DNA from 4 places in the Bradyrhizobium ferriligni genome. Region 1 is predicted to be linked to each of the others. Evidence: predicted binding sites of a transcription regulator. Region 1 holds the regulator's gene; each other region holds the start of a gene.
The links. The regulator LexA, encoded in region 1, represses DNA repair genes until DNA is damaged. The targets are predictions, from matches to a motif close to TGTTCNNNNTGTGTTCNG.
Positions count from the first base shown of each region.

Region 1 (3,301 bases):
ATTGGGAATTGAGGAGCTCTGAGCGTGGCCCTGATGCCGGTTGCCGATGCCCTGTCCGCCGTCCTCGCCGGCGCCGAACCGCTGCCGGAGGAGATGGTCGCGCTCGATGCCGCCTACCACCGCACCCTTGCGCACGACCTCGCGGCGCTGCGCACCCAGCCGCCGCAGCCGATGTCGGCGATGGACGGCTATGCGGTGCGCGCCGCCGATGCGGCTGATCTAAAGGCCCGGCTCAAGGTGATCGGCGAAGTCGCCGCCGGCCGGCCGTTCGAGCGGACGGTCGGCGCCGGCGAGGCGGTGCGGATCTTCACCGGCGGCGTGATCCCCAATGGCGCCGACGCGGTGATCATCCAGGAAGACACCGCGGTCGACGGCGACCACATCACGATCACGGAGGCCGCCAGCGTCGGGCGGCACATCCGCCCGGCCGGGGTCGACTTCCGTGCGGGCGAGGTGCTGCTCAGCGGCGGCAGCCGCCTGTCCGACCGCGCGCTGTCGCTGGCGGCCGCCATGAACTATCCGGAACTTGCGGTGCGCCGCCGCCCGAAGGTCGCGGTGCTCGCGACCGGCGACGAGCTGGTGATGCCGGGCTCGCAGCCCGGCCCCGGCCAGATCGTCTATTCCAACGGCTACGCGCTGCGGGCGCTGGCGCGCGCCGAGGGCGCCGAGACCGTCGACCTCGGCGTTGCCGCCGACACGGTGGAGGCGACCACGGCCGGCATCCGCCGGGCGCGCGAGGCCGGCGCCGATGTCCTGATCACGACAGGCGGCGCCTCGGTCGGCGACCACGATCTCGTCAAGCGGTCGCTGGAAGCCGAGGGCGTCGACATGACGTTCTGGCGGATTGCGATGCGGCCCGGCAAGCCGATGATGCATGGCCGGTTAGGGGCGATGCGGGTGATCGGCCTGCCCGGCAATCCGGTGTCGTCCTACGTCTGCGCCTTCCTGTTCCTGGTGCCGTTGATTCGGGCGCTGAGCGGCCGGAAAGTGATTCATCATCGCCGCACGAGCGCCCTGCTCGGCCGCGACCTCGCCGCCAACGACCAGCGCGAGGACTATCTGCGTGCACGGCTCGAAGCGCGCGAGGACGGCACGTTGGTCGCAACGCCAGTGACGCAGCAGGACTCGTCGCTGCTCGGGAATCTTGCTGCGGCACGGGCACTTCTCGTGCGTCCGCCGTTCGCGGCTGCGGCCGTCAAAGGCAGCGAATGCGAGATCCTGACACTGCCCGAATAAGGTTTTCGCGCCCCGCCGATTGTGCGTTGCCTGATCCGTTCACCGGAAATTAAGTGGTTGCGGAACACATATCGAACATATAGTGTCCGTTCATGATTTGTTTCGAGTACTGGTGTCTACAATCGGGAAGCCGCGTGGAAGCAGGTGCAACGAGCACATGCTCCTGAGGTCAGGCCCGCATGCAGGCCCCACCAGAAGAGTCTCGGAATCGAACGACGCTACCAACCGGGGGAATACTCGAGATGCTCACGCGCAAACAGTACGAACTTCTGCGTTTCATCAATGAACGTCTGAAAGAGGCCGGCGTACCGCCCTCCTTCGACGAGATGAAGGATGCGCTCGACCTGCGCTCGAAGTCCGGTATCCACCGCCTGATCACTGCGCTGGAGGAGCGCGGCTTCATCCGCCGCCTGCCGAACCGCGCCCGCGCCATCGAGGTCATCAAGCTGCCCGAACTCTCGGCCGGCGGCGGCAACGGCCGCCGCGGCTTCACGCCCAGCGTCATCGAAGGCACCCTCGGCCGGCGCGCCAGCACGCCGCCGATCGCCGAGGACGACGGCAACCGTCCGGTCGCGGTCCCCGTGATGGGCCGGATCGCCGCCGGTACGCCGATCGAGGCGCTGCAGACCCGCAGCCACACCATCAGCGTGCCGCCCGACATGCTCGGCGCCGGCGAGCACTATGCGCTCGAGGTGCGCGGCGACTCGATGGTCGATGCCGGCATCCTCGACGGCGACATGGCGCTGATCCAGCGCAACGACGTCGCCAACACCGGCGACATCGTGGTGGCGCTGATCGACGAGGAGGAAGCCACCCTGAAGCGCTTCCGCCGCCGCGGCGCATCGATCGCGCTCGAGCCGGCCAACACCGCCTATGAAGTGCGCATCCTGCCGCCGAACCGGGTCCGCATCCAGGGCAAGCTGATCGGCCTTTATCGCAAATACTGAATTGCAAATACTTGCGGCGGCCGGGAACGAGCAACACGTCGGATCGTTCCTTGCATGATAGTGTAGCGTACGGCCTGCCCGATGCGCTCCGATACCTCTCGCGCAGCGTCGCGTGTTTGTGATCGGAGGCGGTCTCGGACCAGTCGTACAATCGCCCAGAAACGAGCAGAAGCTCGTTCGCTATCGTCCACTCTGGTAGAGGCCCTAATGCCTCAAGGAGAGGCACGGGTCGCTACCTCGAAATGAGGAGCCATCCGATGTGTGACTATAGTCTGCACGCCGTGGCATCGCGCCCCGCCATTGTCGGAGAGACGCTGATCACGACGACGTTCCGCGGCACGTCGACCCGCGGCTTTGCTTCGGAGAACGATCCCACTGTCGCGGTCTGCATGCTGCCGGGCACCGAGCTCGCTTTCGCCGAGAACGTTCGCTACGACAGCCGCTGGATCTGGACCAAGACGCTGAACTATCGCGTCGGCGTGTTCAACGAAGTCGAGCCCGACGTGCCTGATCGGCATCATGACGCGGTCGAATTCCCCGACGGCAGCCATGTCCTGGTGACCCAGCTGGTCGAGGGACAGCGCGTCAGCGTGCTGCAATTGCCGGCGCTGCATCCGCCGGTCGAGCAGAAGCCAAAGGTTGTGGAGCGTCGGCCCTCCGCATTCGCAACGCTGTTTTTGGGTTGAGCGCATCGTCGCCGCGGAATGAGCTGTTCGGCGGCGGATGACCTAAGCAATTTCGGGCGACCCCGGACTCCCGCTTCCGGGGCGCAGGAGGAGGTTTGCGTCGGCCGGCGCCTTGGCGCATCATCGGGCACGGAGGACGTGCGCGGTGGTCGATAAGGTCACATGGCAAAAGGCTGGACGCGTCACGGAACCGGGCCGCTACATGTTCCGGTTCGGTTGGCTGACGGTGACGGCCGACGACCTGAAAGTCTGGGAGCAATTTCCCGAGGCTTCCTTCACCCTCGTCAAGAAGCCCGACGCCGGCCCCGATTCCGACGAATACCATCTCGGCCTGTTCGAGCTGCCGAGCGGCCCCTCACCGGACCACCGCTAATCATCGCCCTGCAGATCGGTCTCGGCCGGCGTCGCGTCCACGGCGGGCCGCGGCGCGGC
Region 1 is NZ_JBXEJO010000048.1:36,764-40,064, forward strand. It holds gene AC1VNY_RS26590 (molybdopterin molybdotransferase MoeA) at 25-1,236, shown strand; gene lexA (transcriptional repressor LexA) at 1,479-2,183, shown strand; gene AC1VNY_RS26600 (hypothetical protein) at 2,441-2,869, shown strand; gene AC1VNY_RS26605 (hypothetical protein) at 3,015-3,242, shown strand; gene AC1VNY_RS26610 (ComEC/Rec2 family competence protein) at 3,239-3,301, opposite strand, start outside.

Region 2 (3,301 bases), on a different contig from region 1:
TCACAGCGTGCTTTCCGGCGACGTTCAGAGCTATGAGGAGATGGTCGAGCGCGCAACTGCATTCGCGCATGCAGAGCAGTTTGCATCGAGCCGCGATCTGCTGGTCGTGGTCGCCGGCATTCCCTTTGGACAAGCGGGAACGACCAACAATCTACGGGTCGTATCGCTGCCCTGAGAGAACCGTCGGCCCGAGCGATTGCGTCATCATCGCTCCGCGCGGCAAGGTGTGAGCGATGGCGCGCGCCTCCCGATCGCCTAGGTCAGCATCGAGATGATCGATTGAAGCTGATCGGATGCGGACGTCACGAGCCCGTCGAACGATGTCTGGCCGTGAGCTGCGGCGCGCAGGATGCATTCCGCAACAGCGGCCTTGAGACCGAACACGGATTGATCCGCCGGCACGCTTGTCATGACCGCATCCAACGCATCGCGCATCGTCTGGATCAGTTCGGCGCTGTGCTTCATGGCTGTCCCTCCGCAGGCTCAAAATAAGCCGACGGCACGGGGTCGCCACTCACAAGCGCGCGATTCCAAATTGCCTTTTCTTAATGCGGTGACCGGTACGTGAACCGGCGAGCGCTAGAGGTCTCTCTCGGCAAGCTTGCGAAACGCATCGGGCACCGAATGAACCGCCTCCAGCGCAGCTGAACCGTATCCGATCGCCTCCCAGCCAAAGCGATCGCGGATCTTGTCGATCGCACGGTCCGCCGCCCAGCGGGCCATCCCTGTCGGGCTTCCAGGGCGAAGCGCTTCATCCGCCAGTCCGAGTGGAAGCTCCAGCGCAAGATCCCAATGCTCCTCGAGATGCGACACCGAGATCGCCAGCAGCGAGATGATCTTCTCGCCGGGATGGGCGGCAAGCGCAGCGCGCACCAGATTCTCGGCGAGCCGGGCCAGGACGATGGTCGTGCACACCGGCGCATCGAGCGTCATCGAGCGCGTCACCGACTTCAGATCGGCGAAGCGGACGCGCACCGTCACGGTTCGTCCAGGCCGTGACTTCGCCCGAAGCCGCGTGGCGACGCGGTCGGCGAGATGAAGCAACGTTGGCCGGATGACTCGCTCGATCGCAGGCTTTCGGCCAAGTGCCGATTGTGCTCCCGCCGATCGCGCGCGCCGGTGTGGCTTGAGCTGTCGCGGATCGCGATTCCAGGCCAGCGCGGCGAGTTTCTCGCCCGCTGCCGGACCGAGCAAATGCGTCAGCGACCGTTCCGACAATTTGGCGAGCTGACCGATCGTCGCCACGCCGATCGCGTCCAACCGGGTCCTGGTGACCGGCCCTACCCCCCACATCAACTCAACCGGCAATTCGTGAAGGAAGCTTAGCTCGGCGTCGGGATCAACGACGACAAGTCCGTCGGGCTTTGCGACCTGCGAGGCGATCTTCGCCAGATGCTTGGTGCGGGCGACGCCGACCGAGATCGGAAGGCCGAGCTCGCTGCGCACGCGCCACCGGATCGACGCGGCTATTTCGGCAGGCGTTCCGAACAGGTGCGTGCAGCCGGCAACATCCGCAAACGCCTCGTCGATCGAAATTCGCTCGACCAGCGGCGTGAAGTCGCCGATCACCTTGATGGCCGCGTCGCCCAGCCGCTGGTAATCGCCGAAATGGCCGCCGACGAAAACGAGCTGCGGGCACAGTTGACGCGCTTCCCGCCCCGACATGCCGCCATGCACCCCGAAGGCCTTGGCCTCATAGGACGCCGCCAGCACAACCCCGCCCCCGACGGCGATCGGCCTGCCGCGTAGCGACGGCTCGAGCAGTTGCTCGACCGATGCGTAGAATGCATCGAGGTCCGCATGAAGGATGGTGGCCGCGGCTGCCATCTCGACCCGTTCATCCCTGACCTGACCGAAGCCGCCCGTCTCCGGACGCGGAAATTGACAATAGAACAAAATAGGAACATTCTGGAATCGAGTCAATCCAGCACGCGTCGTCGCGGCTGCTGGCGCCGCGAACGAGCGAGGTCGTCAACGCGCGCCGCCACTGCGCGCGCGTGCCGCGCGAGGGAGTCGGCCGGCTCTTCCTTCAGCCGGCCTCGCCCCATCGCCACCGATCTCGGCCTGCGGGAGATCGAAGCGGGAGTTGCTGCGAGGCATCGACGCAGGGCATATCGGCGGATCGTTCGAGATGCATGACGGCGGCTTCTGCGATGGACGACCGCACGCAGCTTGCGCGTATTGCCGCACCAGCTCACGCATCAGCCGGCTGACTTTGCCGCGCAGGGCTTTTTCGGCTAGATATTTTGCAATGACCGACCAATCTCATCAGGTGGACTTCCAAGCTGCGGCCCACCTCTACAAATGGCCTTCTCTCAACAACGCGAGGCGAGAGGATCGCGCGCCCTATATGGTCGTCAACGGAACGCTCGACCAATGCATTCGGGATTTCATGGGCAAGCCCGAGAAGACGCGACATCTTTACGAGATCCGGACCAAGTCGCAGCCTCCCCTCGTCCCCGACGTGCTGTCACCCGAGCACGTGATCGAGCTCTCCAGGCTTCGCGAGTTTCTCTGAGGCGCTACAGCGAACGCGATCCCGACGCGTCTCGTTTGCGGAGCGACTTATCCATCTGTCGTAGGTCTGGTGCCGGATTGTTTGCCCCTTGGGGAGCCGGTACACTTGCTCGACTCCCTGACTGACCGACGTCCGTGCCGGCATGATTGATCCGCTTCGACCCCGCTGAGGCTTGCACGTCGCCTGACGGGAGAGGAACGGCCGCACGGCCGGTTGATCGGCATCGCGAGGCGCCGCATGAGGTTCAATCTGGCGATCCTGAGTGTGCTGGCCGCAAGGCCCGGGGAGCGGATCGCGATCGACGAGGTCAGCCGCGAGGTCAAGCGCATGATCGCGGCCGGCGATGAAGCCACGCAGTCGAAGCGGCCGTCCGAGCTTGGCGACGCCGACGTCTTCCAATCGGGATGGGCATCGATCAACGATGCGGGCCTGCAGATCACCGATTCGGGACTCTCGCTGTGGCGCTCGCTTGAAACCGCCCGCATCGAGCAAAGACTCGATCCACAGGAAACGGAACGATTGAACGCTGTTGCATCCGACACGCGCCATCCAGGTGCGGACACCGCAATCGACCATCCCGACGGCGTTGATCTCGAGCTCCCCGGCGTGACGCGCGAGGACTGCGACGACCGCCAGCCATCCGGCGAAGGCCGTTCGACCACTGCTCCCGACATCCCCTCGGGAGACTCTCCGATCATCCCTGCGCCTGCATTCGGCTCGTTTCAAGAGACGAACCGCAAGGCTTCGCGGCTATCCGGTCTGGTCAGCTTGCTCGGCACGATC
Region 2 is NZ_JBXEJO010000019.1:54,084-57,384, reverse strand. It holds gene pyk (pyruvate kinase) at 1-175, shown strand, start outside; gene AC1VNY_RS13605 (hypothetical protein) at 256-465, opposite strand; gene dinB (DNA polymerase IV) at 580-1,827, opposite strand; gene AC1VNY_RS13595 (hypothetical protein) at 2,087-2,518, shown strand; gene AC1VNY_RS13590 (hypothetical protein) at 2,756-3,301, shown strand, end outside.
Region 2: the regulator LexA is predicted to act here: its motif matches at 1,889-1,906, upstream of dinB (DNA polymerase IV).

Region 3 (3,301 bases), on a different contig from region 1:
AGGATCGGCGGGGGCGGCAGTATTGAGGCTGCCGACTTCCAAGTTGATCGGCGGATCACATGACGGCCCCAGCACCGGCCTCCGGCCCCCAGAGGTGCTGGGGCCGTTCTTTTGAGCCTCCGCCATAGGGCACGGCTGCTGACTGACATACGCTAAAGCGCCGTCGGGAACCGAGGTGTAACGTTTGAACATTATGTTCAGAACCGATTTCGATGGCATCGAGTACAGCCTTTTAGGCTTAGCGGGAATATCGCTCGTTGCCTTCATCGTCAGCTTAGGCTGGCTTCTGATCGGCTGAGTTGTCGTACCTCATGGATGAGACTCAAACTTGGCCTCAGTGTTCTCTCGGCGCTGAGGCTGTTTTCGTTGGGTGCTGTTCCGCTAGACTCGTAAAAGTTGAGTCCCTCTCTATACTTACCGCCGCGTGAGCGGCAACATTGGCGTGAAAGAGATCGAGCGCCTAATTCAGAAGCTCGAAATCGATAAGGAAATCCTTGCCGATCAGGAAGGGCACGAAAACGAAGAGGCCGCCAACTGAGGCGGCCTTCTGGGAGAGCTAAACAATGAACTCTAGATTGCTTCGAAAGTACGGAAGGATCGTGGTGGCTAGCTGGCTAACGATCATGGCTGTTGGGACGGTTGCGCTGTGGGCGCACGTTAGCCATTGAGAGTTCGCCAACTGAGGCGGCCTCTCACTCACTTCTCTTGATGCTCAAGTCGGATCACGAAGCGTTCGCCGCTCCACAGTTCGATATCGTGGGCGTCTATGAGCTGCTTAGCCCAAATAATGGCGTCGCTATCGTCGGCGCACTTGAACGCGCGGGACGCGATAAAGTGGCCGTCTTGCCCAAGCGTATACGCCCGGTATTCGTTCATTTGGGCGAGTTGATCTTCAGATGTAGGGGGAGGAGATCGACGGTGCATCGGGCAGCCCTCCTAGATTGGAGCCCTTGGACCGGGGGACGTCAGCCACTCTGTCAAATGAGCGGTGGTCTCGTTGTGCCGCGCCTTTTTAAGTAGTGCTTCCCGCTCTCGACTTGGGGGAAGTTTTCTAGCTCGTTGGCGTAGCTCTCTGGCTTCCTGGGTGAGACGTTCTTCAAGGGGGAGAATCTGAGCAACCCTGCGTCGTCGCTTCATGACACCTACCTCGTCTTACTCACGGGTCCTAACCGTTGGGTGTGAGTTCCACGAATCTTAATATGCCGATGGACGGCGGTCGGTTCCAAAGTGAACATTCGAGATTGCGCGATTTAGGAACTCCGTTCACCCACGGAGAATCCCGGATTTGGGACTAGACCTCCTGATCTAGATCAATCTGAGAACAGATGGCGTCCCATGGAAATTGATGGGGCCAGAACATCCAATGGCCGCCTCGGTAGTCCTACTGAGAACAACGGCCAAGCTACGGTTTCCGTTCGCTTAATCCGAATTAGGACACTCCGAAAATCAACTTAGGACACGGGGGCTTAAATACGGACAGCACCTCATTGCCTGAAAGAACATATTGCGAACATAGAACAAACGTGGTACGAGGTTCCTATCAACAACGCATTCCACCCGCTCTCATCGCCCGTTTTTCCCGCTAGCGAATCCCCGCCATAAGGAGCACATCCCAAATGTCCGCTACTGCACTGCGTATCGTCGAAGGATCCTCCATGGACAAGTCCAAGGCCCTCTCAGCCGCGCTCTCCCAGATCGAGCGCCAGTTCGGCAAGGGCTCGGTGATGAAGCTCGGCAAGAACGACCGGTCGATGGATGTCGAGACGGTGTCGTCGGGGTCGCTCGGGCTCGATATCGCGCTCGGCGTCGGCGGTCTGCCGAAGGGACGCGTCGTCGAAATCTACGGGCCGGAATCCTCGGGCAAGACCACGCTGGCGCTGCACACCGTGGCGGAAGGCCAGAAGAAGGGCGGCATTTGCGCCTTCATCGACGCTGAACACGCGCTCGACCCGGTCTATGCGCGCAAGCTCGGCGTCAACATCGACGAGCTCTTGATCTCGCAGCCGGACACCGGCGAGCAGGCGCTGGAGATCTGCGACACGCTGGTGCGCTCCGGCGCGGTCGACGTGCTGGTGGTCGATTCGGTTGCGGCGCTGGTGCCGAAGGCCGAGCTCGAGGGCGAGATGGGCGATGCGCTGCCGGGCCTGCAGGCGCGCCTGATGAGCCAGGCGCTGCGCAAGCTCACCGCCTCGATCAACAAGTCCCACACCATGGTGATCTTCATCAACCAGATCCGCATGAAGATCGGCGTGATGTACGGCTCGCCGGAGACCACCACCGGCGGCAACGCGCTGAAGTTCTATGCCTCCGTTCGCCTCGACATCCGCCGCATCGGCGCGATCAAGGAGCGCGACGAGGTGGTCGGCAACACCACCCGCGTCAAGGTGGTGAAGAACAAGCTGGCGCCGCCCTTCAAGCAGGTCGAGTTCGACATCATGTATGGCGAGGGCGTCTCCAAGATGGGCGAGATCCTCGACCTCGGCGTCAAGGCCGGCATCGTCGAGAAGTCGGGCGCCTGGTTCTCCTATGACAGCCAGCGGCTCGGTCAGGGCCGCGAGAATTCCAAGGCATTCCTGAAGGCGAACCCCGACATCACCGCCAAGATCGAAGCCGCGATCCGGCAGAACTCCGGCCTGATCTCCGAACAGATCCTCGCTGGCACTCCCGAACGCGACGCCGAAGGCGAGGAGCCTGCCGACGAGTAAGCCGCAAGGCTCAATCATTTCGCTGGAAGCGGGCGCTGAGGACGTTGAGTTGCCGACGTCTTCGGCGCCCGTTTCGCTTTGTGCCTGGCGTCGAGAGAGTTGAGCGGATGAAACGCCTGATCCTGACCAGCCCGTCCGGCCTTAGCCTCGCGCGTTCGGGGCTCACCGAGATCGCTATTACATCCGGCTTTCGGTTTGTTGGTGGACCGCTGCCGCCGCCAGGAGAGCTTGAGGCTTACTTCGGATTACGGTCGGACCAGGATTCAGTCGGACATTGGTCGCACTGGAGCTCACAGAGCCAGTGGCCTCAGGATGCCCGTGCGCGCCGGCATCTCGCACTGATCGAATTCTGCGAACCTTACGAGATTATCGAGCTTTGGTTCGATCCGAACCCAATGGATCAATTGCAGCTGATTTGGTTGCTCGATCATTTCCGGGCCTACCCGGCGATGGCGGCCAAGCTGAAATTGCGCCTGGTCGCGTTCGATCTGTCGATGATGCACGAGACATGGCGCGGATGGAACGAGGTGCCGCTGATCAACATACGGCCTGCCGACCTCGAGACTGCAAGTCTCTGTTGGCAGGCGTATCGAGCG
Region 3 is NZ_JBXEJO010000004.1:41,044-44,344, forward strand. It holds gene AC1VNY_RS03160 (hypothetical protein) at 697-924, opposite strand; gene recA (recombinase RecA) at 1,617-2,705, shown strand; gene AC1VNY_RS03170 (hypothetical protein) at 2,813-3,301, shown strand, end outside.
Region 3: the regulator LexA is predicted to act here: its motif matches at 1,496-1,513, upstream of recA (recombinase RecA).

Region 4 (3,301 bases), on a different contig from region 1:
GAGCCTGATCTGGTCCTGCAGATAGAGGCCGGCCTGCGACTGCTTGATGCCGGTGTCGTCATACGGCCCGTTGTTGATCCAGCTGTTGGTGTAGACCGGTGCGAAGACGTTGAGCTTGCCGGTGCTGTAGCTGGAGGCCATGTCTCGGAACGAGGTGTTGCGGTAGTCGACGCCGAACAGCGTCGTGTGGCTCAGCATGCCGGTGACGAACTTGCCCTGCAGCTGGTTGTCGACCGCGAAGGAATCGATCGTCGAGCTGCCACCGGCGCCGCCGCGCGACAATAGGCCCGCGGCTTCGTCGGCGGCCGACGCATAGCCGGTGCCGTAGAAGCTCTTCTGCTCGTTGTGCATCCACGAATAGCGCAGGTTCTGGCGGAAGGTCAGCGCCTCGTTGAAGTCGTGCGACAGCATGTAGCCGACCGAAGATTGCTCGGTGTCGAACTGGTTGAAGCCGGGTTCGCCGACGAAGCGCGTGTTCGGAATGTAGCGGCCGTTATTGGCCCAGACGGTGCCGGACGGCGGCAGGAATTGCAGGCCCCAGCCGGTGCGTTCCTTCTGGTAATTCGCGAGGAAGGTGATCGTGGTGTCCTCGTTCGGCTTCACGGTGACGGCGGGCGCGATGAAGACGCGATTGTCCTTGGTGTAGTCGACCTGGGTCTCGCCATCGCGCGCGACGCCGGTCAGGCGCCACAGCACCGTCCCTTCCTTGTTGGCGCGGCCGCCTATATCGAACTCGCCCTGATAGCGGTTGAAGCTGCCGCCGGACAGCGACACTTCCCCGAACTCGCGCGCGGTCGGCAGCTTGCTGACATAATTGAGGATGCCGCCGGTGCCGCTGCCGCCGAACATCGCCGAGGATGGTCCCTTCAGGACTTCGAGGCGCTCGGCGCCGTACGGATCGAGCCCGAGGAAGTGCACATAGTTGCTGCTCGGCAGCCGCAGGCCGTCGAGATAGAGGCCCGGCATCGTCATGTCGAAGCCGCGGATCTGCAAGCCGCCGAAGCGGGTGTCCGAGCCGCCATTCACGTCGCCACTGACGCCTGCGGTGTAGCGCAATGCCGCGCCCACCGATTCCGCACCCTGATTCCTGATCTGCTCCGTCGTGACGACCGAGATCGATTGCGGGATTTCGATCAACGGCGTGTCGGTCTTGGTCGCCGTGCCCGAACGCGTGGCAACGAACCCGACCACCGGACCGCCGGCGCGCTCACCGGCGCCGGCACCGGATCGTGCCGCCGCCGGCGGCGTCGCCTGCTGGGATCGAGCCACGCGGTTGGCGCGGCTCGGGCGTGCGGTCACCGGACGACGAACCGGTTTTGCATTCGGAGCTGTCGCGCGCTGCTGCGGCGCGTCCACGCTCACCGGCGGTAGTTCCGATTGCGCGTCGGCGCGTTCGATCGTGACTCCTGCGGCAAGGACGGCGGCGGTACATAGACCGATCGTTCGCAGTCGCGGATGTTGACGGGTGGAATGCGAAGCAAGTCGATCGATCACGCGAAGGCGCCCCTGATGTCAGCCTGGATGGATTTGTGATCCGGCTCTACAGCGCGGGGCTCGCGAGTACAGACCTCGGCAGTTGGAATAGATCGAGACCGCGCGCGCGATCAGCGTGCGATCGCTGAAACAGCAAGGAAATCGACGACACGCTGCGACAATAAGCGCGATGCTCGTGCGTGCTGGAATGATTCTTGAAAATGATTCTTGCAGTTGTCGACGACGCGAGCCGTGTTCGATCGCGAGAAACACGTGTCATCGCGAGCGACGCCATACGCTTCCGCACCGGCCCGAAGCGGATGCGCCGCGCGGTGAAGTGGTACCGGACGATCAGCCCTCGGCGCGGCGAATGTTCTTGTAATGTTCTTGCGCTCGCCGCCGGGTTCCGCTACCCTCGATTGCGGAAGATAGGGGCAGCATGGTTCAGCGCGTTTCCACCGTCGCATTCGAGGGGATCGAGGCCCGCGCGGTCGACGTGCAGGTGCAGGTCGCGCCGGGATTGCCCGCGTTCGCGATCGTCGGCCTGCCCGACAAGGCGGTGTCGGAAGCCCGCGAACGCGTGCGTTCGGCGCTGATCGCCTCCGGCCTCGCGCTTCCCGCCCGCCGCATCACCGTCAACCTCGCACCCGCCGACCTGCCCAAGGAGGGCAGCCATTACGACCTGCCGATCGCGCTCGGCCTGATGGCGGCGATCGGCGCGATCCCGCCGGATGCGCTGAACGGCTTCACCGTGCTCGGCGAGCTCGGGCTCGACGGCTCGATCGCGCCGGTGGCGGGCGTGCTGCCCGCGGCAATCGGCGCCAATTCGCGCGATGAGGGATTGATCTGCCCGGCCGCCTGCGGCTCGGAAGCCGCCTGGGCCAGTCCGGACATCCAGATCATCGCGGCACACTCGCTGATCCAGATCGCCAACCACTTCAAGGGCACGCAGGTGCTGTCGCGCCCGCAGCCGAAGGTGCAAGACCAGAACGAGGCGCGCGAGGAAACGCTTTTGGACCTGCGCGACATCAAGGGCCAGGAGAGCGCGAAACGCGCGCTTGAGATCGCCGCCGCCGGCGGTCATCATCTGTTGATGATCGGATCGCCCGGCGCCGGCAAATCGATGCTGGCGGCGCGACTGCCCTCGATCCTGCCGCCGCTGTCGCCGTCGGAGCTGCTCGAAGTCTCGATGATCGCCTCGGTTGCCGGCGAGATCCGCGACGGCGCCTTGACCGCGCGACGCCCGTTCCGCAGCCCGCATCATTCCGCCAGCATGGCCGCGCTGACCGGCGGCGGCATGCGCGCCAAGCCCGGCGAGATCTCGCTCGCGCATCAGGGCGTGCTGTTCCTCGACGAACTGCCGGAGTTCGATCCGCGTGTGCTGGATTCGCTGCGCCAGCCGCTGGAGAACGGCGAGGTTTCGGTGAGCAGGGCCAACCACCGCGTCACCTATCCGGCGCGCTTCATGCTGGTCGCGGCCATGAACCCGTGCCGTTGCGGCCATGCCTATGAGCCCGGCTATTCCTGCAAGCGCGGCCGGCTCGACCGCTGCACCGCCGACTACCAGATGCGGATCTCCGGCCCGCTGATGGATCGCATCGATCTGCGGATCGAGGTGCCCGCCGTGACCGCGGCCGATCTGATCCTGCCGCCGCCGGCGGAGGGATCGGCTGAGGTTGCCGCCCGCGTCGCGGCCGCGCGCGACATCCAGCTCGCGCGCTATGCGGCTGCCGGCATGCCGCATGTCCGCACCAATGCGGAAGCGCCGAGCTCGCTGCTCGAGACCATCGCGCAGCCCGACGCGCATGGGCAGAAGCTGCTGCGCGAA
Region 4 is NZ_JBXEJO010000017.1:46,778-50,078, forward strand. It holds gene AC1VNY_RS12420 (TonB-dependent siderophore receptor) at 1-1,362, opposite strand, end outside; gene AC1VNY_RS12425 (YifB family Mg chelatase-like AAA ATPase) at 1,913-3,301, shown strand, end outside.
Region 4: the regulator LexA is predicted to act here: its motif matches at 1,845-1,862, upstream of AC1VNY_RS12425 (YifB family Mg chelatase-like AAA ATPase).